DNA from 3 places in the Paenibacillus sp. Y660 genome. Region 3 is predicted to be linked to each of the others. Evidence: riboswitches for the same ligand, from Rfam matches in the RefSeq annotation. Region 3 holds a riboswitch; each other region holds the start of a gene.
What was found. Region 3 has a riboswitch for cyclic di-AMP ahead of AC2TDN_RS15630 (NAD-binding protein). Riboswitches for the same ligand answer to the same signal wherever they lie in the genome.
Positions count from the first base shown of each region.

Region 1: it holds a riboswitch for cyclic di-AMP, as region 3 does, so the genes downstream of both, AC2TDN_RS20900 (C40 family peptidase) here and AC2TDN_RS15630 (NAD-binding protein) in region 3, are expected to answer to the same signal.
Region 2: it holds a riboswitch for cyclic di-AMP, as region 3 does, so the genes downstream of both, AC2TDN_RS20640 (resuscitation-promoting factor) here and AC2TDN_RS15630 (NAD-binding protein) in region 3, are expected to answer to the same signal.

Region 1 is NZ_JBXBBJ010000023.1:32,097-39,910, forward strand. It holds gene AC2TDN_RS20865 (hypothetical protein) at 1-129, opposite strand, end outside; gene AC2TDN_RS20870 (hypothetical protein) at 157-717, opposite strand; gene AC2TDN_RS20875 (RNA polymerase sigma factor) at 714-1,391, opposite strand; gene AC2TDN_RS20880 (YwhD family protein) at 1,474-1,998, opposite strand; gene AC2TDN_RS20885 (M1 family metallopeptidase) at 2,105-4,120, shown strand; gene AC2TDN_RS20890 (hypothetical protein) at 4,148-4,963, shown strand; gene AC2TDN_RS20895 (hypothetical protein) at 5,097-5,681, shown strand; cyclic di-AMP (ydaO/yuaA leader) riboswitch at 6,080-6,232, shown strand; gene AC2TDN_RS20900 (C40 family peptidase) at 6,236-6,712, shown strand; gene AC2TDN_RS20905 (FAD-binding domain-containing protein) at 6,847-7,814, shown strand, end outside.
Region 2 is NZ_JBXBBJ010000022.1:57,462-65,275, forward strand. It holds gene ispE (4-(cytidine 5'-diphospho)-2-C-methyl-D-erythritol kinase) at 1-518, opposite strand, end outside; gene AC2TDN_RS20615 (small, acid-soluble spore protein, alpha/beta type) at 656-841, opposite strand; gene veg (biofilm formation stimulator Veg) at 1,048-1,323, opposite strand; gene yabG (sporulation peptidase YabG) at 1,553-2,437, opposite strand; gene rsmA (16S rRNA (adenine(1518)-N(6)/adenine(1519)-N(6))-dimethyltransferase RsmA) at 2,494-3,435, opposite strand; gene rnmV (ribonuclease M5) at 3,439-3,987, opposite strand; gene AC2TDN_RS20640 (resuscitation-promoting factor) at 4,112-5,260, opposite strand; cyclic di-AMP (ydaO/yuaA leader) riboswitch at 5,509-5,693, opposite strand; gene AC2TDN_RS20645 (TatD family hydrolase) at 5,877-6,644, opposite strand; gene AC2TDN_RS20650 (HD domain-containing protein) at 6,668-7,814, opposite strand, start outside.
Region 3 is NZ_JBXBBJ010000013.1:2,913-10,726, reverse strand. It holds gene kdpB (potassium-transporting ATPase subunit KdpB) at 1-717, opposite strand, end outside; gene kdpA (potassium-transporting ATPase subunit KdpA) at 736-2,412, opposite strand; gene kdpF (K(+)-transporting ATPase subunit F) at 2,432-2,491, opposite strand; gene AC2TDN_RS15630 (NAD-binding protein) at 2,635-3,033, opposite strand; cyclic di-AMP (ydaO/yuaA leader) riboswitch at 3,153-3,324, opposite strand; cyclic di-AMP (ydaO/yuaA leader) riboswitch at 3,417-3,615, opposite strand; cyclic di-AMP (ydaO/yuaA leader) riboswitch at 4,333-4,494, shown strand; gene AC2TDN_RS15625 (hypothetical protein) at 4,500-4,925, shown strand; gene AC2TDN_RS15620 (uridine kinase family protein) at 4,995-5,324, opposite strand; gene AC2TDN_RS15615 (P-loop NTPase fold protein) at 5,349-5,675, opposite strand; gene AC2TDN_RS15610 (hypothetical protein) at 5,650-6,213, opposite strand; gene kduD (2-dehydro-3-deoxy-D-gluconate 5-dehydrogenase KduD) at 6,385-7,140, opposite strand; gene AC2TDN_RS15600 (DeoR/GlpR family DNA-binding transcription regulator) at 7,144-7,814, opposite strand, start outside.

The DNA.
Region 1 (7,814 bases), on a different contig from region 3:
AAGAAGCAATCCTAGTGGGCCACAGAAAGCTCCACCATACAAGACGGCGCGTACCGGACGGCCAATATAGGCATGCCCTGCGCCTGGTATAAACGAAAGTAAAAACGCCGCTAAGGGGCTTTTGCTCATTGCTGATTCATTCCTTTCCTTGTCTTATTATTTATAACGTGTCGCTCGAAGCCCATCCAGCCATGATCCGGTCTGGTCGACCATTTTGTCCGACCATGATTCTGATCGCTCAGTAGCAGCTTCTGGCTGCTTCGGCGGCTCTGCTGGCTTAACATTTACATTCAAATTTACGTTCAAATTCACGTCGATCTGCGCCAGCTTCTGAGAGAAGGTGGCAAAGGTGCCGCTGGCAAGCAGCAGCAGCGTTATCGAGGCGGCAATTGTATAATGCGTTGCTGGATGCTGCAGCCATTGATGGAGACGGCGAGGCTTCTTCTGCAAAGGGCTGGCCGTGCTCGGTTGTTCAGCCTGTTCACTATGAAGCACCTGCTCGCTTACTAGCTGCGCCAAGACACGCTCCTCCATTAGCTCCATATCCGGCGGGCGAAGAGACGCTTCATTCTCGGTTGATTCCATGATCGCTATAAATAGCTGCAAGCAAGAATCGCAAGCAGTCAGATGCTGCTCCGCCTGCATACGCTCAACCTCATTTAGGGCGTCGTTTACATAGCAAAACATTTGATCCGGCGTTATATGCTCATTTCTCACTCGAAATCCTCCTTCCGCCAATGGCGCCTCATCCAGCTTCTTGCGCGGTAAAGCCTTGACTCTACGCTTTTGAGTTCCAGGCCCGTCTCAGCCGCAATTTGTTCATATGATTTGTCTTCCATATAATAAGCGGTTACGACTTCACGATAATTATCCGGCATTTCTTCAACCCGTTCGCGAACGTGCTGCCTGTCCTCCTGCTCAATGGCGAGCTGCTCGGCTGCCGGCATTGAGGCGGCAGCCTCTTGCAGCTTGTCCGACATTTCCTCGCTATCAATCAGCTCTTCCGGCCTTCGGGCTTTGCTTCGCTTGAAATCGATCGCTCGATTAACGGCAATGCGGGTAATCCATGTCTTAAGCCCATCCAATCGGCAATTCGGAAGGGAGCGATAAATTTGCAGCAGCACTTCCTGCGTGATATCCTCCGCATCATGCGGTGAATGAAGTACCGCGAAGACTGTTCTATATATATAAGGACCATATGCCTGTACGAAAGGGCCATAATGCTCGGGCCCGCCCTCTTGTACCGTTCTGATCCAATCCTCGTCTTGAATGTCGCTCCCCTCCTTCCCAATCTTATAGACGACAGCTCGCCCATCATACCCTGCACATGCAGCCAAAAAACTTTTTATTCGTTTCCGGTGAGCCTCCAACAACGCGGAAAACCTCATCATTCGCAAGAGTAGCTCTACGAACGATGAGGTTCTCATCCTTTATTGACGTTATGCTCCTGCCGGGCACGAGCACCGCACGCTGTTAAACGTTCAAGTCTTGCTTAAGCTCTTCCGGGGAACGATCCCACCACTCCTCGTTATGCTCCACAAGCAGCTTGCGAAGCGCCGCTCTCTCCACATCGCCAAGCTCAGTCAAATTATAGCGCCGTTTGAGCGCCTGATCCAGCTTGTTCACGTGGTCGGGAAGGATCTTCCATCCACGGCGAGCCTCGGTATCGATCAGCATCTCACATGCTGTCGCGCCTGCATAATAGGACCCTTCCTCATTGCGGTCGACTGCAACCCATACGATCCAGCATTGACGGCCATTCGGCGTATCCTCTTTATTCGGCGTAAACTTAATGCCGCGCTCGACCTTACTCTTCGCATGCATCGCGCCAACATCGATATAAGCGACGCCATCATCAATGATTACACAAGCTACGGCGCTCAAATCGATCGTTCCTGCTCCAAAGCCTTTATGTTTTTTGCTGCTCACTACGTTGAGCGACAGTGATTTCTTTTCCTTCTTTTCCGGCTCGGCCGGCTGTCCTTGTTCTTCCGTCATGCGTATTCACACCTTCCCCCATACAATAATTCCATTTTAGCTAATAATCCTTGAAAAGCAAACATATACATGCTGTAGATGCTTGTCAACGGGAGGGAAACGTTCAATGACTCCACGCTATTTCAAACGCATTTTACTCGTAATACTCGCAGCTGTACTGCTCGGCTTGTCTGTGCAGCATGGCTTCGGGACTGCTTGGCAATCCCAATATACCTATGCTTTCGCCCCCGCCGCCAAAGCCAAGCAAGCACCTGCCCCTGCTCAAAATTCGTCCAAGCCGCCGCTTGTACAGGAGCCGAATACGGTTATGACACCTAAGCCGCAAGCGCTCAGCAAACGTGTCGTTGAGTACCATATCAACGTTCATTTGCTTGATGATGCGAAGCGCTTGAATGGCGATCAGACCGTAACCTGGACCAACCCCGGCAAAAAAACAGTGTCCGAGCTCTATTTCAATCTTTACCCGAATGCCTTCCAATCAGACAAATCAACGTTTATGAAGGAATCAGGCGGCAAGCTGCGCCAGGACAAAGCAACTACGAACAGCCAAGGCTTTATGAAGCTGAATACGCTGGAAACGCTAAATGGCGAAAGTCTACTGCCTCGTCTGCAATACGTGCAGCCCGACGACGGCAATACGAATGACTTCACTTTAGCCAAAGTACGGCTGCCAGAGCCAGTTGCTCCAGGCAAGTCCGTTACGCTGCGCATGGGGTACGAGGTGAAGCTGCCCGAGGTATTCGCAAGAATGGGCTACTCCGGTAATTTTGTCATGGCGGGGCAATGGTTTCCCAAAATCTCGGTTTACGAGACAGTCGGCACGAGAGGTCGAACCTCCGAAGGGTGGAACGTCCATCAATACCATGGAAACTCCGAATTTTACAGCGACTTTGGCATATACAGCGTTCGGATTAAAGTACCCGAGGCCTACACGGTTGCGGCAACCGGCTTCCAGACGAAGGCTATTGAAATCAAGGATCAAATGAAGGTTTACCAATTTTATGCCGATGACGTTCATGACTTTGCATGGTCGGCGTCACCGGACTTCGTCTATGAGGAAACCGCCTACTCCGATACGGGCATACCTGGAGTACGGATTAAGCTCTATCTGGATCCGAGCCATGCCAAGCTGAAGGATCGTTATATGCATGCAGCCAAATCCGTGCTCGCAAGCTATGCGAAATGGTATGGCGAATACCCTTACAGCACGCTGTCGATCGTCGTGCCTCCCAAAGGGGCTAACGGTGCTGGCGGCATGGAATATCCAACGCTCATTACCGCATTCGCAGCCGAGAAGGAAAATCCCGGCTACGATTTGGAGCGAACGGTCGTGCATGAGATCGGCCATCAATATTGGTACGGCATGGTCGCCTCCAATGAATTCGAGGAAGCTTGGCTGGACGAGGGATTCACGTCCTACGCCGAGGACAAGGTCATGGAGACCGCGTATGGAATGGAAGCGAATCTGCCTATGGAAGCCAGCTACATGACCAATCCTGCGCCGCTCAAGCAGCCATCCTGGGCATACGGCAGCCACACGCAATACGCCGAGAACGTATACATGCGAGCGAAGCTCGTGCTCGTTGGCATTGAGAATCAAGTTGGCTCCAGAACGATGCAAAAGATTTTACGGACCTATTTCCAAAAATATAAGTTTAAGCATCCTTCCACTGCCGACTTCCAGCGTGTCGTAGAGACGGTGACGAAGGCGAGATGGCATGATTATTTCAGCCAATATGTGTACGACGACCAAATGGCCGATTTCTCGGTCGAATCGATCCGCGTTCGCCCGGTTGCGCAAGATGGCGCCAATATGTACGAGTCAGTCGTGCTCGTCAAGAAGAACGGCGGCAGCAACGGCGAGATCAAGGTCGTTTTGCAGTTCACCGACGGCAATAAATTAACGAAGCTATGGAATGCCGAAGAATCTCACGTTCAATATACGCAGCTGCATTCCGCGCCGCTCAAATGGGCAATGATCGATCCGGGTCACAGCAACGTACTCGACAATAAGCTTATCAACAACTATATGCAGGCCGAGCTGCCGGAGGATAAGCGCACGAGGTGGAGCATTGGCGCAGTCAAGCTGCTCGAAGGGCTGCTCGGGTCGCTGAGCTGGTAAGTAATTGCGTTCAAGGAGCGATAAACGATGAAGATACATGTGAAGCAAGGCTGGCAACTCGCGGTTAAACATTTTTATCTTGTTATTTTATTATTTTTGTATCAGCTGCTATGGGGGTTTTTCCTCTATCGCTTCATTGATTCGGTCGTCTCGCCGCTGCTGCGGCGGTATCCGAGCTCCTATCCGTCCGACACCGCTGCCCAGCTCTTCTTGACCGAAGCCCAGTTCCAGCTGTTCAAGACCGATTTGATCACTCCGTATGTGTGGACCCTCGGCAGCCTCATGGTTATTAGAATGCTGCTAACGCCCTTGTTTAACGCCGGTCTGTTCTACTCGCTGAATCAAACGAGATTAGTCGGAGGAACCCGCTTCCTTGAGGGCATTCGCAAAAACTGGAAGCCTGTTGTGCTTCTGTACTGGATGGAAAGCGTCTTATCGCTGGCTCCCGCTTGGTGGCTGCTCCCGCGCGGCTTCGATGCGCTTCTGGAGAGCGGCTCCATTCCAGAGCTGCTGGGAGCGGTGCTGCCTGGGGCCGGCCTGTGGCTGCTGTGGGGTACGGTGCTGCATCTGCTGTTTCTAGCTATGCAATTCGGCGCCACATCGGGCGAAGGCGTATTCCGTTCCTTATGGAAGGCTCTTCGAAACTTTATCTCCTTCGCAGCCATTTCACTCATCATGTGGGGGATCGGAGCAGCTGCCGGGCTCGTTGTCACCAGCTTATCGATGCTCTGGGCCGGCTTGTTCGCGCTCATCCTTCATCAAGGCTATTACCTCGTAAAAACAGTAGTGAAGGTATGGACCATAGCCGCGCAGTACGATTGTCTACAGACGAAACAATCCTAACCTGAAGAAGCCTTCGGCTCCACAAATTATTGTGGATACGAGGCTTTTTTTATTTTCAAAATAGACCGCAACTAAATCATGCAATTTCTGTATATATAGATGAAAGTAAATGAACAATGGAGGATACACATAAATGATGCGCAAAAAACTGATTTTATTATCCATGGTTTTGCTCTTATCGGGCGGTTCATTGGTTGCAGCAGACAAAATGTTACAAAAAGTAACGCTGCTTTTTAATAATAAGCAATCCATTGAAGATGGTTTATTAGTTGATGATAAGGTTTATATCAATATTCGTTCCTTAAGCGATTCCCTGCAGGCTTTTACGCAGTGGAAGGGGAGCGATAAGAAGCTTGTCATTCAGAAGCCCAATGTTCATATGTTTCTGATGAATGAGAAGCGGACGATGTTTGGGCAAGTTGATAAAGGTACGGTTCAGAAGTTTTTGGTGCAGGCGCAAATCGATAATTTGAACGTTGCCATCTCTGAATTCAAGGTCACGATTGTCGATCCTAACGATAAAGAAACGACCATTGACGGCCGCAGCCAATCTGATGTTGATTTCAAGGAGTTTGTCGAAAAGGATACCTTCTGGTTCAGCTCCAAGCTTGTCTCCTATGAATTTAAGTTTTCAGGCAAATACAAGCTCCGGTTCTGGATGGAGCAAAAGAACGAAGGCCCGCAGCTCATCTCTGAAAAAATCATTACTGCGAAATAATAGCTTGTCTACATGTAGATGGAGTTGTCTTTCAAGATGATAGATCTTGAGGGACGGCTCCTTTTTCATGCCGCAAACTGAATTTTTTAACTCGTCATTCTTCGCATGAGAGTTTTTTAATCTTTCTCCGCAAAATGCTATCATACCGCCATTATCCGCATGATTGAATAGTCTTTAAGACAGGATGCCAAGGGGACAAATCGGTATATTTTACAACAGATCCACATAATTAATGAAATTGAGTCATTGCATTTAGTTAGAAAGAACTAGTGATGAGTGTTTATTTTACACAATAAACGGTTAAACGAAGCAAATAGTCAAAAGGTTACATGAGAATTATTAGAAATAGTCAGGAAAGGCAGGAGATCAATGAAAATAATCGAATAATTCTCAGGAGCAATAAAAAACTGCCTAATTTCCTATTTGGAAAACGGGGGAACCACTCTGGGTGAATTGATTCCGACGTTTGACGTTTGTCAGCGCCTGAGGAGTCATAGGGAGCCTTCAACCGAACCCCACAGCTAACCTCGTCGGCATTGGAAGGAGTTTCACAATTGAAAAAGGTTACCGCATTACTACTGGGTCTCGTTCTCGTACTCGCTTTCCAGGCTGGGAGCGCTTTCGCAGACTCAAAACTAAACGGCTTCATCAATGATCTTATCGGTTCACCGTACAAAAGCGGCGGAACGTCGTCGAAAGGCTTTGATTGCTCCGGATTTACGAGCTATGTGTTCGAAAAAATGGGCATCGAGCTTCCACGCACATCCGGCTCGCAAGCAAAATCAGGCGATAAGGTTGCTAAAGAGGACCTTATTCCGGGAGACCTTGTTTTCTTCGACACAGTTGGCGGAAACAACAGCACGGTATCCCACGTAGGCATTTACATAGGAGATGGCAAGTTTACACATTCCTCTTCTAGCAGAGGCGTTGTGACAGACAAACTTAACTCCTCCTATTATGAAAATCGTTTTATAACTGCTCGTCGTGTTATGGATGCAGATTCTTTCCAAGCATACGCCGACGGACAATAGAGTAACCTATTCCCTCTCTGTATGAGAGTTGCACGGGTAGACTCACTCAGCAAAGCCGCAGTTGTTTGTCCTCAAGCGACAAATGACATGCGGCTTTGCTGTTATTGCGCCGCTAAGGGGAAGGAGCAGTCTCAATGTATTTGTTTATTCATCGCAAGGATTTGCGTACCGAAGATTTGCGCGCATTCGATTATTTGAGAAATAAGGATTCGCAGGGCATTCATTTGCTAATCATAGATCCTGTCCTCACGGACGGAGGCAGATTAAACAGTCACAGCGGCCGTAATTTTATGGCGCAAGCCGCCTCCCTGCTGCACAGCTATTCCAAGGCGGGGAAAGAGCTGCATGTCCTGCATGGCGATCCCGCTTCGATTACCGAAGCGCTCTTAGAGGCGCATCCGATAGATGAGGTTATCGCCCATGCCGACTACACGCCTTACTCCCGCCGGCGCGACGAGCGGCTTCAGCTAACCGTCCGAGCCATGAATCGCCGCTGGATATCGATTGCTGATGCGCCGCTGGCCGATTTGGAAGCTTTCCCTGCGTATGCTCGGCGATCCGAGCCTTACAAGGTGTTTACGCCTTTCTACCGCATGTGGAGCAGCTATATGCAAGAGTACTACAGCAAGGCGGGCGAGACGACGATTCAGGATCTCGCGACCTTAAGCGAAATCAACACCAAGGTCGCTCTGCAATTCGCGCTGCCGGATGCCATTTCACACTCGCTTGGCGGCACGAGAGTAGAAGGCTCACAGAAATCGTCAGCTAAGCTGGATCGCTTTGCACGCGAGCGACTCGCCTCTTATGCGGATAGTCGGGACATCTACACGGAGGAGCATACTAGCGGGCTCGCTCGCTTCTTGAACACCGGCGCTATATCGGCGCGTCAGTCCTACGAGCTTACGCAGGGCTTGCCCGGTGCCGAAGCATGGATCCGTCAGCTGGCTTGGCGTGATTTCTACTTGTACCAGGCCATGTACCATGAAGATTTCTTCCGTTACGAGCAGCTGGCGAACTTGTCACCGCTCTCTGATGCTTATCTTGCGGCATGGTCTGCCGCTGCCACTGGCATTCCGATCATCGACGCGGCTATGACGCAGCT
Region 2 (7,814 bases), on a different contig from region 3:
ATTGGCGGCTTCGCAAGCACGACCCAGCACTGCGGAGGACCTGCGATATGCTCAAGCTGCTCGCCACGGCCGCGAGCTATCGCAGTGCCGCCTGTCACGCAAAAAGGAACGTCAGAGCCAAGCTCAGCGCCGAGGCGGCACAGCTCGTCCTCTGGGATCTGAAGCTTCCACAGTCGATTTAGCCCTCGCAGCGCAGCAGCAGCATCGCTGCTGCCCCCAGCGAGTCCCGCAGCGACTGGAATCTTTTTGTCCAAATGAATATATACGCCTTGCTTCACATCGTAGCGTTCTTTAATAAGCCTAGCCGCCTGAAAGGCCAGGTTCTTCTCATCTAGAGGTATGTAGCCTACTTGGCTTGAAATAATGATTGTATCTCTAGGGAGTTCTTCCATTTCAAGTCGGTCAGCGAGGTCAACCATCGTCATAATCATCTCGACTTCATGGTAGCCGTCATCACGCTTGCGGAGTACATCCAGCACTAAATTAATTTTGGCAGGAGCTTTTTCATAAATTTTCATCCGATAAGTTCACCCGTTCGTTCATAAGCTTAAGCATCATTATATCAAACGAACGCAATAAAAGCTAAGAGATGACAATCGGCTATTTTCCGACTGCCAACACCTTAGCTTTTGCCTGCACAAATACGACGTTCTGCTTATGGCTGATTCGACTTTGCAGCGGCTTGCTCGGCAAGCTGTATCGCACGCTTCACCATATTGCCGGCATCCTTCGAGCGAATGCTGCCCCAGCCTTCCTGCTGCACGGTATCGTAAAATCCAAGGTCCTTTGCAAGCTCGTATTTCAATTGCTCTGACATTACTCCACGTCTTCTGCGACTCATTTCATTACCTCCAACTCCAAATTAATGATAAGCATGTAGGCTGTCACTATTGCACAGGTAGTATGCTTCAATTCGGATAAGACCATGCACATTGGAATGGTTACATGCTCGAAGCCACTAAGAAAAAAACGGTTTTCTTGCTTTCGTGCAAAAAAAAAAAGCGCAGATTTCTCTGCGCTAACATGCCTCACTAGGCGATGTATAATCTATTGTTGCAAATGGGCGATACGGACTTGACCTTCATCATTGCATACGGTCACTTCCACCGACTCTGTCAGTATATCCGCATAACTGTATGAGACGCGCTTGAACGCATGCTGCTCTTCATCCAGCTTGACAATGAAAACAGAAGGGTAGGTTTCTTCCAACGTACCGGTTCGTTCGATGGTCTTTCGTCGGCCACCGTTCGCTCGAAGACGGATTTTGGAGCCAACATGAGCTTCCAAACTGCGTTTAATATCCAATAGCGCATTTTTTGCCATTGTCCACTACCACCTCTTTCCTTGTCCATTATAACTAAAAAGAGGAGGGTTGTCAAACAAAGCAAAATATTATATCAGCCAGATTATTTACTTGTCAACGGTGATTTCACCCATTTTTTAAAAAACCGTGCATAGATTAGCAAATAATATACATATTAAGAAGTTGCTTCAACTTTCACAAACAAATCCACGCCTTTTTGGCGTTGCTTGTTTACTAATTTTAACAAAATTATTGCTTTAAAACAGAAGAGGATGCCGTTATTTTAGGCTTTGGCAAGCCAACACGGAAGCGTCCCATCGTTTCAATGCCGCCAACACCGTCAATTCCGCTTATCGTGCCATGTATAACATCTGCTAAGTTGATCGTGTCCTTAATCGATGTATAGCTTGCCTTAATGGCTATATACACAGGATCGAGCGCATGAATTAAAATACGTCCCGGCGAGCTCGCAAAGTTGGAGCCTACTTGAAGCAATGCTTCAAAATGCGATTGGCAAGCACCCGCAATAACAATTAATCCGTCACGATTCTTCTCGTATTCACGAGCAACGCGAACCGCATTAACAAAATGCTGTGAGTTTTTATAGCTGCTCAGGCTGTATAAGTCCATCTGCGCGCGATTTTTCAATACACCGTCATGTCCGGTAATGACGACAATATCCGGCTGGATTTGAGGCAGCAGTCGGTACAGCACATCAGCCATTTGGGATTCATGCACATGGAGGCCATGAGAAGGAACATGCATCGTGTTGTATAACTGCATACTCTTCTTCAAATAGTTACCATCGCCATCGAGATGAAGAACCTTTCCTGGCACTTCAAAAAATGGCTGGCTCTGCTGCAGCGCATGCCGTATATTATCCTCGTTCTCAACCGCTTGACGTTCTCGTTCAGAGTGCATACGTCTTAAGGAATCATTGACTTTAATTCGAACTTGCTGAACCGCACTTGTCGATTCTGGATCGCGTACGACCGACAGATCTGGAATCGGAGCATCCGCAAGCAATCGGTAGTCCGTGCCTTTCAGAACAGCAGTTTCTGTACGAACAGCTTCAACCTTAAACAGCACGTCACCGCCATACGATTTGCGGACGACCAGGTCCCCTTGCTTCATGGGTAAATCACCTCTTCGTCTATCCTATGGGCAGATAGAGCGAATGGTGAGTATTTTTATGACTTAACCGTCTGAGCTCCCCAGCCCGCTTCCAGCATGCTGCGGCTAATACGCGCAAATTCCTCAAGCGAAAGCGTCTCGCCGCGCCTTATAGGGTCAATTTCGTTCTTCAGGAGCATCTCCGTTAATGCCTCGCGCCGTTCCTTGCCTACAAAGGCAGTCAGATTGTTCGCAAGTGTCTTCCTTCGCTGCGCGAAGCTCGCCTGCACGACACGGAAAAAATGATCCTCATCAGGCACATCCACGGCAGGCTTATCTCGCAGGGATAGCTTAATAACAGCCGAATCGACATTGGGCTGCGGAATAAACACCGTATGCGGCACCGTACAGACAAGCTTAGGCACGCAATAATACTGAACGGCTACGCTTAGGCTGCCGTACTCCTTGCCGCCTGGCTTTGCAGCCATCCGCTCAGCCACTTCCTTCTGAATCATGACGACGATGTGCTCAAGCGGCAGCTTCTCCTCGAGCAGCTTCATCAAAATAGGCGTAGTCACATAATACGGCAAATTGGCAACGACACTTACGCCCGTTACCCCTGCAAACTGCTCTTCGAACAGCTGCTTCAAATCAAGTTTGAGCACATCGCCATGTATGACCGTGATGTGCTGCTCTTCAGCCAATATGTCCTTTAAAATTGGAATAAGCCGATTATCGATCTCCACAGCCGTCACTTTGCCAGCAGCTTGTGCAAGCCGCTGCGTAAGCGCGCCAATCCCGGGACCAATCTCAAGCGCTCCCTTCGTCTCGTCCAGCTCGGCAGCAGCCACGATGTTGTTCAAAATATTTTGATCAATCAGAAAGTTCTGCCCGAGGCTTTTTTTGAAAGAGAAGCCGTATTTGGCAATAATCTCTTTGGTTCGCTTTGGCGTTGCCACCTCGAAGGGCACAGATTTCACCGATGCCTTGCTTTGCTCATTGTGTTCGTGATCGCTCATCTTCTATCCCTCCAGTTCCTTTTCCATTTGTCTGAACGCTTCTGCAAATTCCACCTTGGAAATACGGAAGCTTGTACAACGCTTATAGAACTGCTTGCCGTTCGCATATCCGATCCCGAGCAGCTTGCCCATAACAAGGCGCCGATTGGAAGCGTCAGGATGCACGATAAGCCCCGCTTCCATCAAATCCTCAAAGCTTATCTCACCCGATTCGAGAAGCGACTCTGTACGGAGCTCTGAGAGTGCCGTACGAATCGCATCCGGACTTGCGTTCTCGATGCCGATATCCCCTTTGTACAACGCCTGCTCCTGCGGCAAAAAAGCATGCTTGCACCCGGGAGCGTGCCTCGCAACGATTTTGCGAATGCGCTCTCCCGCATGGTCGGGATCTGTAAATATAATGACGCCGCGGCGCTCGTTCGCCAGCGCTATTCTTCTTAATACATCCTCACCGATAGCCGAACCATTCGTCTCTATAGTGTCCGCTTCAACCGCCCGTTTTATCGCTGCGGTATCATCTTTACCCTCAACGACAATGATCTCTTTGATCATCAAGACCATTCCCTTCAACATAAACTCTTATAAGCCCGCAAACATGCAAAAAGAAGAGGCAGTGCCTCTCCTTATGATGGCATATTTAATTGAATATTACGATAAGATGATGGTAATCCTGCAATTAGCTTGAAGAAGGTTTATTTGGCCCGAGCACGTAAACGGTAAAGCCTTTCTTCCTGCCAAACTTATTTGCCGTTTTGTTGCTATCGAAGTATACGTCGATTTTTTTGCCCTTCACCGCGCTGCCGGTATCCTCAGCCCGGCGGAAACCGATGCCTTCAATATAAACCCACCAGCCGATCGGAATAACCTTCGGATCAACCGCTATGGTCCGTCCTTCTTTTACACGGGAACCGGATGCCGTAATTCCGTAATCCGGATGATCCGAATCTTTACCTGTAGAAGCGACACCTGCTGAATAAGCAGTCAGCGTGACGTTCTTAAGTACGGTTTTGGCCTTAAATGTTACACCGCTCTTTGTCAGCATGGCAACACTCGGGCTTTTGTTTGAGAGCACAGTCACTTTAGGCTCAGCCTTCTTCGTTCCGATCGCGATAACATGGTCCACCGCAGCGGTCTCGACAACCTTGCTGACCATCTTCTTCGAAGTGAGAATTCCGTCCTCGTACTGCTTCTCGATATGTTCAACAATAAGGCCTTCCTTGCCGGTTTGCACGAGCTTTTCCTTACCCGCTTCCAGCGTAGGATCTTTCTTCTTTACGATAGAGTACGGCATGGCACGCTCGGATTCAGACACCTTCGTGTCAACCCGTACAACCGTTACCGTTAATTCCGAATCAACTACCGTATTAAGCGGAGGCATTACTTTATCATGATTACGAACTGGAATATTTAATTCCTCGATCGCTGCCTGCACTGTTCTCTCTGTCGTATATACAGTAGAGGTCTTGCCATCAGCTTTCACAATTACCGGAATCGCTTGAGTTACCTCAATTCGATCTCCGTCCTTTATTGCCGCATTAAGCGGTATGGACACCTCATCATGTGGTCCAATTGCGATAGCTTGTTCATCCAGTAGGCGTTGCAGGACCCATTGCTTCGTTTCCACAACGGTTTCTTGTCCATTCACTACTACGGAGACGCTTTTGACAGCCGTTCCGTACAACAACACCAAAAACATGAAAGTCATAGCGATTGAGATAGTAGCACTCAAAAGAATCAAACGCAAGTTTTCACGCTTCCATCGCAATGCGAAAGACATGCTGGATGATCGTTTCCCATGGGTGTCCTTAACCTGGAGTATTCCCACTTCATCGGTCCTCCTTCATAGCCCCGCCGCCAAGTGTTACGCATGATACAACTGACGCGACTATAGTATATTGGCGTGCAAGCACGCAATCCAGTACTGCTATCGATCCTCCCACCCCCATCTTTTATCCCTATGTCGACAAATTCCCGTTTATTCGAAAATAAAAAGAAGCCGTCGACAGAGGATCTGTTTCGTGGCTTCCCGGTAAATGACTACGCTGGGATACAGAAAAATGGATGCACGAGGTTGATCACTCTCTATGAACGCTTACGAGGTTAGCTGACGGATTCGGGCAAGAGAGACGCCCTATTCGAAAACGCAATGCTCATGGCAAAGGTTCCGAAATTCACCCCTTGAAGAATTCAAAACACGGTACATAAAACCCGTATTTGGTTCCCCCGCTCTCCAGATGGAGATTAAGCGCAAACTGGAAATCCAATACAAAATGTAATGCTCTGAGTTGAATCATAACCTCATACGAGGTGAATTGTAAAGATACGATAAAAGACGATTTAAGCTAAAATGGTGGATAAAGACGGAAAAATTAAGCGATAATCGCTATAAAAATTAGTTTTTACGCGATAAAGGTCTTAAATTCTCTCTGTTTCTCTCGTTTTTATACAATACCAAAACATTTTTTACCGTTTTCGGTCGTAATCGCACCTATTTCTTCTACCGATTTGCCTAATAATTCGGCTGCAGTCTGTGCGACTAGTGCCACATAAGAGGACTCATTTCGCTTCCCTCTGAAGGGGTGGGGAGCCAAATACGGAGCATCGGTTTCAATCAAAATTTTATCGAGCGGAACCTGCTTGAGCACCTCTTTGGGAACCCTTGCATTTTGGAAAGTGACCGGTCCCCCGAACGAAATATAGAAGTTCATATCGAGGCATTGCTTCGCGGTTTCGGGGCTGCCGGAGAAGCAGTGCATGACCCCGCCAACCTCGGCTGCATTTTCCTCCTGCAAAATTCGAATAACATCCTCGTGCGCGTCACGATTATGAATAACGATCGGTTTGCCTACTTTACGGGCAAGACGGATTTGCTCGCGAAATACGCGCTGCTGAACGTCTTTGGGCGAGGTATCCCAGTGATAATCAAGACCGATCTCACCGATGGCAACAACCTTCTCATGCGCGCATAAACGCTCTATCCACTCCAAATCCTCCAGAAGCATGTCAATGCTGTCAACCGGGTGCCAGCCGACAGCCGCATAAATAAATTCATACTGCTCAGCAAGCGCTATCGTCGTTGGAATGGTCTCGCGGTTAAAGCCGATATTAAGGAGCATGTGCACGCCTGCATCCTTTGCGCGCTGAATAACTTCGTGGCGATCCTCATCGAACTTATATGAGTCTAAGTGGGTGTGGGTATCAAATAGCAATGTCATGTTAGTGTCAGGCTCCTTCAGTCGAGTTTAAATAATTTTTTTAATGAATCAGGTATTTGTGAAATATTTTTTTTGAGTGGCTCTTCCGGATAATACAGATGATATTGCCCCTGATGCAATCCGGTTATTGAACGAACGATGTCGGATTTGGCAGATATTTCACTTATTTCATCCTGACCGTCCAACAACAAAATCGGCGCTTTTTCTTTCTTTTCTCCTTCTTTTTTATCCGGTCGATATACGTCGTATGGCAGGTCAAACGGGAAGTCAATTTCCATATGATAATCGGGATTCATTCCTATAGAAGAGAAGCAATCGCTAATCTCATTTAAAAGCTGATCATCAGGGTTATCAATCGTTATGTACTTATATAAATGACGGTTCATAAATCGATCGCAAAGATCGCTTAACAGCGAATCCTGCTCCTCTGCCCATTGCGTGAAAGCCGTTTGAACTAGCGCCTCATCCAGTTTCAAATAATCATTCACCGTCATGTTGTTATGAAGCAGACATTTAAGAGGGTTCGGCAACCATTCAAATGTATAGCCACCCACATAAAGCTCCTGTGCTCTACGAAATATTTGACGTAAAATAATCTCAGAGCTTCTTGTTACTGGATGGAAGTAAATCTGCCAATACATTTGATAGCGAGACATCAAATAATGCTCTACGGCATGCATCCCGCTCTCTTTCACTACAATTTTCCCTTTATAAGGTCGCAATACGCGTAATATGCGCTCTAAATCGAAGGTTCCATAGTTTACGCCAGTATAATAAGCATCTCTAAGCAAATAATCCATGCGATCAGCATCCATTTGGCTAGATATGAGGCTTACAACGATTGGCTTTGGATATGTTTTCTGGATAACTGCAGCAACCTGTGAAGGGAAATCTTCCGATACAGCTCGCAGCACATGATTGATTTCCGAATGCTCAAGAATAATTTTGCAGGTCCACTCTTCGTGTTCCGTGTCGAATACTTCTTCTAAGGAGTGGGAGAACGGGCCGTGACCGACATCATGCAGCAAAGCCGCACAAAGCGAGACCAGCCGCTCCTCGGCAGGCCAATCAGGATAGCCGTTGCGCTCGAATTGAGAAATAATTTTACGCGTTATTTCATAGACTCCCAGCGAATGCGAGAATCGGCTGTGTTCCGCGCCATGA
Region 3 (7,814 bases):
GATAGGCTGCAAGGTTACGACGACGATTAAAAAGATGATCGTCAAGCTCGTCAGCAGCGTATTCAGAGCGATTTCGTTTGGCGTTTTTTGACGTTTTGCCCCTTCAACTAGTGCAATCATCCGGTCGATAAATGACTCGCCCGGCTCGCTCGTCATCCGCACCTTTATCCGGTCGCTGACTACCCGTGTTCCACCCGTTACAGAGCTGAAATCGCCGCCCGCTTCTTTAATAACAGGAGCCGATTCTCCCGTTATGGCCGATTCATCTACCGAAGCCAAGCCTTCAATGACCTCTCCGTCGCCGGGAATCATCTCGCCTTGGGAGACGATAACGATGTCTCCCTTGCGCAGCTCCGTCGAGGAGATGACCTTTACAGAGTCGCCGACCAGCTTGTTCGAGCTCATTTCCTGCTTGGATTTCTTAAGTGAATTCGCTTGAGCCTTGCCCCTGCCCTCCGCAATTGCCTCGGCAAAATTGGCGAACAGCAGCGTAAACAGCAAAATGAAAAATACCGTTACATTAAAGCCGATTCGCTCCTCCGAATCAAAGTAAGCGGGGAACAACGCCATCAGCAGCACGATAAATGTACCTGCCTCAACGACAAACATAACCGGGTTTTTCATCATAAGAGCTGGATTTAATTTGATAAAGCTATCAAGCACAGCGCGCTTAACCGCAGCTGCGGGCAGCAGCTTCTTCTTCTGGTTACTATTCATTATCATTCACCTCATCCGTTAGCGGAGTGTCAAATATTCTGCGACCGGCCCAAGCACGATGACCGGCAAAAAGGTTAGCGCACCGATTAAAAGCACAGTGCCGATTAATAATCCGGTAAATAGTCCATTATCCGTGCGGAATGTGCCAATCGTCTCCGGCACAGGCTGCTTGCGTACGAGCGAACCCGCAACTGCCAGCATCGCGATTATTGAAATATAGCGGCCCATCAGCATGACAAGCCCTGTGCTAATATTCCAAAATGGCGTGTTGTCGCCTAGTCCCTCAAACCCGGAGCCATTGTTCGCTGCCGAGGATGTAAATTCATACAGCACTTGACTTATGCCATGGAAGCCCGGATTTGTGATGGCTCCTTTGCCTAGATCCGTCATAAAGGCGATTGCTGTTGGCACTAGTATAATGAAAGGATGGGTAAGAATAGCGACCGCAATAAGCTTCATTTCTCGCGGCTCTATTTTTCGACCCAGAAATTCCGGCGTTCGTCCGACCATTAGCCCGCATATGAACACGGCGAGTATCGCATACATAAGCATGTTGATAAGTCCGACACCCTTGCCGCCAAAAACGACATTCAGCATCATCTCGCCAAGCGGCACCAAGCCGCCGAGCGGCGTAAGCGTATCATGCATATTGTTAACGGTACCGGTCGTCGCTGCCGCTGTCACCGTTGTGAACAATGCGGATTGCGCGATGCCGAACCGTACTTCCTTGCCTTCCATGCTGCCTTGCGAAGCATCGATTCCAAGCGCGCTTATCGCTGGATTGCCTGTTTTCTCCGACGTGTAGGCTACGCTCAGGAACACGAGGAACAGACACATCATCGCTGTGAACACAACCCAGCCTTGCTTTTTGTTTTTGGCGAATAGGCCGAAGGTGTAAGGCAGTGCAGCGGGCAGCGCCCACATCGATAAAATCTGGATGACGTTCGTCAGCGGATTCGGATTCTCAAAGGGATGCGCCGAGTTGGCGCCAAAAAATCCGCCGCCGTTCGTTCCCAAATGCTTAATCGACTCCAGCGAAGCGACAGGACCAATCGCAATTTGCTGCATCGCGCCCTCTAGCGTTTTGACGGTCAATGTCGGATCAAGCGTTTGCGGCACTTGAAGGGCAACGAGCACAAGCGTGATGACAAAAGCAACCGGAAGAAAAATTCGCGTATGCGCTTTGACAAAGTCCTCGAAAAAGTTGCCGATCGCTTGCCCTTGGCTCGTAATGCCGCGGACGAATGCGATCGCAACCGAGAAGCCCGTAGCCGCTGACGTAAACATCATCATGATGACCGCCATTTGCGAGAAATAGGATAAGGCGCTTTCCCCGTTGTAATGCTGCAGGTTCGTATTCGTTATAAAGCTGATGACCGTATTAAACGTAAGCGTCGGCTCCATGCTCCCCATCCCGTTCGGATTAAACGGAAGCGCGTTTTGCAAACGCAGAATCAAATAGCTGAAAGCTACCAATATGATATTGGTTGCGATAAAGCTAAGGGCGTACATTTTCCAGCTCATGTCCTCTCGCCGCTTTAAACCTATGATTTTATAGATAAGCCGCTCAGAGCCTCCGAACACCTTGTCTAAGCGATTATGCTCATTCGAGAATACGTGATAGACGTAGGTTCCTAATGGCTTAACTAGCAATAACAGAATCGCAATGACGATCAGCAATTGAAAAATATCCATCGTAGATGATCCTCCTCCATTAAAACTTTTCCGGATGAATTAAGGCATAGATGAGATAAACGAAAACAAATAAAGCCATAACCATCACGATAATCATTCGCTTCCGCCTCCCGTTTGGTCGATTACGCTGCCGCACCAAGTCAAAAATCCGTAAAATAAACCAAAGCAGGCCAGCAAAGCGATGATCATATAAACATCCTGCATATTGAATTCCCTCCTGCATTATTTGTGACTTAAAAGAAAACCGACTTCACCGGTTTGCGAGTATACGATATGGTCCGCACCGAGCCCCTTGTAAACGGCCCGCGGATTCCACTGCTGCGTGATCACGTAGATCGGCTTGGTCGTCCAAGTCCGGCAGCAATGGACAAAGCGGCAGCTTAGTGCAAAGCTGCTCTCGAATATGAAAACATCTTGAATCGGATAATGCGGCGGCTGCCAGCTTTGGCGATCATTTGTATTGATATAATGCACGCCTATGATCCCTTGCTTGCGGAGCTGCTTCTCCTCCTGCTTGCTATTTGTCAGGACGATAAATTTCATTTGATGAAACATTAAAGTTCGAATAAATGATTTGCCGGATTCGTTGTATCCAGCTACGATAATATGCTCTTCCAACAACTTGCTTATCCTCCATTTGGTAAAAAAGGCAACAAAAAGAAGCCTTGGGATAAGAGGAACCAATCCCGCGGCTTCTTATGCCCGCAGCTAAAATAAGCCGCGGGAAGCGCGATGGCTGTTGCCTCTCTCGAGTACACTTACGAGGTTAGCTGTCGGATTCGGGCCTTGAGAGTTGCCCTACGCCTGGCTGCTGCCAAGCGATTCACCCCATGAAGCAAAGAGCGTACATACACGCCTTTTCTTCGTTGGTTCCCCCGTTCCTGCTGCTGCAGGATTCAGCAAATTAAAACCATTTCAAGCAGCTGCTCTGTTTTTGGGCAGCAAAAAACCACAGAGGCTTATGACACTCTGTGGTCGACATTAATCGATCACAAGCTTCATCATTCCTCTCTAATCCACGCTTACGAGGTTAGCTGTCGGATTCGGGCGGTGAGAGTCGCCCTACTTTGACCAGTATCCATGGCACCAGTCAAAGATTCACCCCTGCTCTACGGCCGTTCGACTCTCACATCGAACATGCGCAAAGCTCATTTATTGGTTCCCCCGTTTTCCGCATTCACGGAAACTCAGCGATCAGCAAATCGAAACTTATTAGTAAATCCTGTATCGAATCTTACTCCTCGCTATCGCCACTGTAAAGAGAGCCCGCTGGCGAATTTAGCTAATTTCAGACCCCCAGAACGTTTCGCAGCGCTTACATAGAATTCGATCTCGATATATCTCACTATTTCTACGTTTTACTCCTATTTTCGAAAATAATGATATGCACCCACAAGCCACTTTTCAGCGGAAATAATCAGATTTTTCTAAAGAGGAGAATAGAAGAGAATAAACGAGTTATCCAGCGAATTATGCTTTTTTTATAAAGATATTGATAGTTTTTCTTGTAAAATGGCTAAAGGATGCCATATCCCGAAATACAACTGTTTTACAATGATCGCATTCGGGTTTACTATAGACGGCATGCCTGATTATGGCAGTTAACCTCGAAAGCGAACTGGAGGAGAGATTACGAATGATCACGCAATCAGAAGCCATTCATGAAACAATTCCAGTGAATCTAGTAGAGCAGCTGTGGGAACTCCCGTGCTATCCAAGCCTGTTTCGATGATAAAGGACGTGCGAGTTTTTTATTTATTTGCAGCCGCAGCCTTGAGCTTGACGGATTCTCGTTCATCTTGTTCAACCGGTAAATCCGAATGGGATGAGACTGTTTTATTCAAACAAGCAATCTCGTACATATCATTGTTTTAATTCGAAAGATTTACAGATAAGCAATTAGGGATTATAATGAAGAGTACACTATTAACGCTGAATTTTTCGAATGAAAAAGCGGGGGAACCAACGCTAACGTTTTCTAACGTTTTGCAAGGGGTGAATCCAGGGATTTGTAACCCTGGTAGGGCATTCTCTCTAGCCCGAATCCGACAGCTAACCTCGTAAGCGAACAAAGGAGAGATTTTTTCATGTTGACCAATTGTGCAAATCATTTGCACCTTTTCACGGAACAGACCCCTTCTTTATCCGTCACACGAATCGAGCTATTCGTCATCCCTGCTCTCGCAGTCGATTCTGCAGGCCACCGCATTTGTCTCCGTTTAACAAGTGATCAAGGATTCGGCTGGAGCGAGCTGTTTGCGAGCGACACCGAAGATTCGATTGACTTGGAACGATGGAGCGATCTGCTCCAAAGCTTTATCGGCAGCGTCTCTCTTCCGCCTCTACACCATTTTCAATACGACAAAACGGATGAGGACGGACGTATTCTCGACCTATTCGCCTCTGCAGTCAATCATGTCCTGGCACAATCCGCCGATTCGTCTCCGTACAACAGCGATCTTGAAGAATCTGTTTTGCGTCAACGTTCTGTCTCCTATGTTTCTTTGGATTGACTGATTTCATGACCAAAAATAGACAGTCCAGAACAAGCACTAGGTTCTGGACTGTTTATTTTTCAGGCTCTATATCCGGGATCCCTCCAACTTCTGCAATACCCAATCCAGCAGAATCTGACTTCCCTTCTGCGATCCAAGTGAACCATTAACGATTAAATCCGCGTACCAGCGTGTCGGCTCTACATACCGATCATGGGTATGTCTCACCAAATCCAAATATTCGCTTATCGCTTCATCCATGGAGTGACGCTCATTCGAAAATTTCCCTAATCGTCTTGCGAGCCTTTCATCGGACTGGCAATCCACAAACACTTTATAATCAAGACATTCTCTTAGCTGCGAAAAATGGAACAGCAAAAAACCTTCAATAATGATTACGTCATCCTTATCGGACAAAGATTCATTGAAATCCTCTAATACCTAATCCAGATCAACAGCAGCCGGATCGTTAAAATCTTCATAAGCTTTGCCAGAAAATGAAGCAACCGTTATCGGCCTTTCCTTCTTATAATACTTGTCCATATGTATGACTTTTACTTTAAAATGGCTAAGGCCGTGGGCAAGAAATTTACTCAATGTGGTTTTCCCGCTGCCAGACCCGCCAGCAATGCCAATTGCAATCGTAGAGCGCATGACGACCCTCTCCAAGCATTTCGAATTTACTCCTATTTTAATACAAGATGGATGGATTGTCCTCTTACGTGCAAGCAAGAAGACCGATCTACAAGGCAGATTGTGAGAACTCATTTTTTAATCGATTTATAAGATCCGAAAGTTGAGTTAGATAGTCAGGAGATGTAACAGCAACTGTAGTAAAGTAAAAGTGTCGTTTTTCAAGCTCTTGATTCTCAGGGCTCCACTCTGTTAAAAACTCCTCTGATTTTAAGATTTCTTCAGTCAATACACGTTCTCTCCAAAGCAACAATTGAATCTCATTAAAGATATAAGAATACCCTGTTTCTGAATCATGATCTCTAACATATTGGGTTTCCTTATCTATTTCTTTTACCAGCTCATCAGCCTTAGTTCTAAAAACATCAATCCCATTATAAAGACAGACAATTTCGGGTACATCATATCGATTGCCAATCTCAATAAAATTAACTTTGTTATCTGAATCATACCCGAACTTTGTAATTAACTGTTCAAAATAGCTAGGGTTATATGGATTATCTGAGCTGCGATAATTAGCGTAATCCTTAAAAGTTTCTTGTACTTCTCGTTCACTCATTCCCAGCTTAAATGGGCCTATTCCAACCTTTGGCGTTATTATTATAGGTTCCATTATGCATCCTCCATTCCGAATTAAATTAAACAGCTTTGATTATTATAATCTCTCTAGTATCTAATTTAAAAATCACTAATGAGGCTTATAGATTAAATAGTAGCAAAATAAAAAGACCTTCCCTCTCGCAGTCTACGCTGCGTAGGGAAAGTCCTATTGATTTTGCTCGCTCTATCTGACTAACCAACCGCCATCTACAGCAAGAATATGGCCATTCATATAATCAGAGGCTGCGGATGCCAAAAATACCGCCGGCCCGATCAAATCCTCAGACGTTCCCCACCGTCCTGCTGGTATCCGTTGCAGAATTTGGGCGCTGCGAATAGGATCTTCGCGAAGTGCTTCCGTATTGTCCGTGCTCATATACCCTGGAGCAATCGCATTAACCTGCAGGCCTTTGCCAGCCCATTCGCTAGCCAGCGCTTTCGTAAGACCGGCAACCGCATGCTTGCTGGATGTATAGCCGGGAACGTTAATGCCTCCTTGAAAGGAGAGCATTGATGCAATATTAATGATTTTGCCGGAGCCCTGCTCGATCATATGCTTGCCCGCAAGCTGGGAAAGGACAAAGACAGAATTGAGGTTCACGTCGAGCACATCCTGCCAATCCTCATAGCTATGCTCAGCAGCAGGAGTCCGGCGAATAATGCCAGCGTTGTTGACCAAAATATCGATGCGTCCCAGCTCATCAACCGTGCGTTCGATAATGCCCGCAAGCTTGCTGCGATCTGAAATATCGGCTTGAATCGTAATCGCTTTCCGCCCCAGCGCCCGCACGGCGTCCGCTGCTTTAACAGCCGGCGTGCTGTTCGTGACAAGCGCCACATCGGCGCCTGCTTCAGCTAGTCCAAGCGCAATTGCTGCGCCAAGTCCACGGCCAGCGCCTGTTACGACCGCTGTTTTCCCCGTTAAATCAAACAAACCCATCGGTTATGTCCTCCCTCTCGTACGCTTCCCGCTTTCTGGAAGCTCTGCCTTCAACATTTGTATGTGAAGCGCCTCATATTTCGCCGCAACTTCGGACGTAATCCCGTCATCAGTAATGATAAAATCAATTTCGCTTAATTCGGCAAACGTAATTAACGCGCCTTTGTCGAACTTATTATGATCTGCCAGACAATAGACGGTTTTGGCGTTCTCCAAATACAGCCTCTTCAGCTTCGCTAATTCCTCTGTAAAGATCGTAAGCCCGTATTCCAAATGAATGCCCGTGGTGGATAGAAACAGCTTATGGACATTCAGCCGCTTGATCCACTCCTGCGATTCCGCGCCAATGAGCAGATTATTGTGACGGTAACCGCCGGGAACTACGAGCCTTACCTGATCCTTCAGCGTTAGCTCGCGAATAATGAGCAGATCATTCGTAAGCACGGTTACAGGCATATTCGGAAGCCGCTTCGCCATCTCTAGCGTCGTGCTGCCCGCATCAAGCGCTATAATGTCGTTAGGCTCAATGCAGGAAAGCGCAAGCGCGGCTATAGCGGACTTCTCCTGTTGATGTTTGCTGTTCGGGAACTGCAAAGGATAAAGGCTATCCTCGCCCTCCTGCTCCAGCACTGCTCCGCCGTGCGTACGTTTGAGCAGCCCCTTCTCCTCCAGCT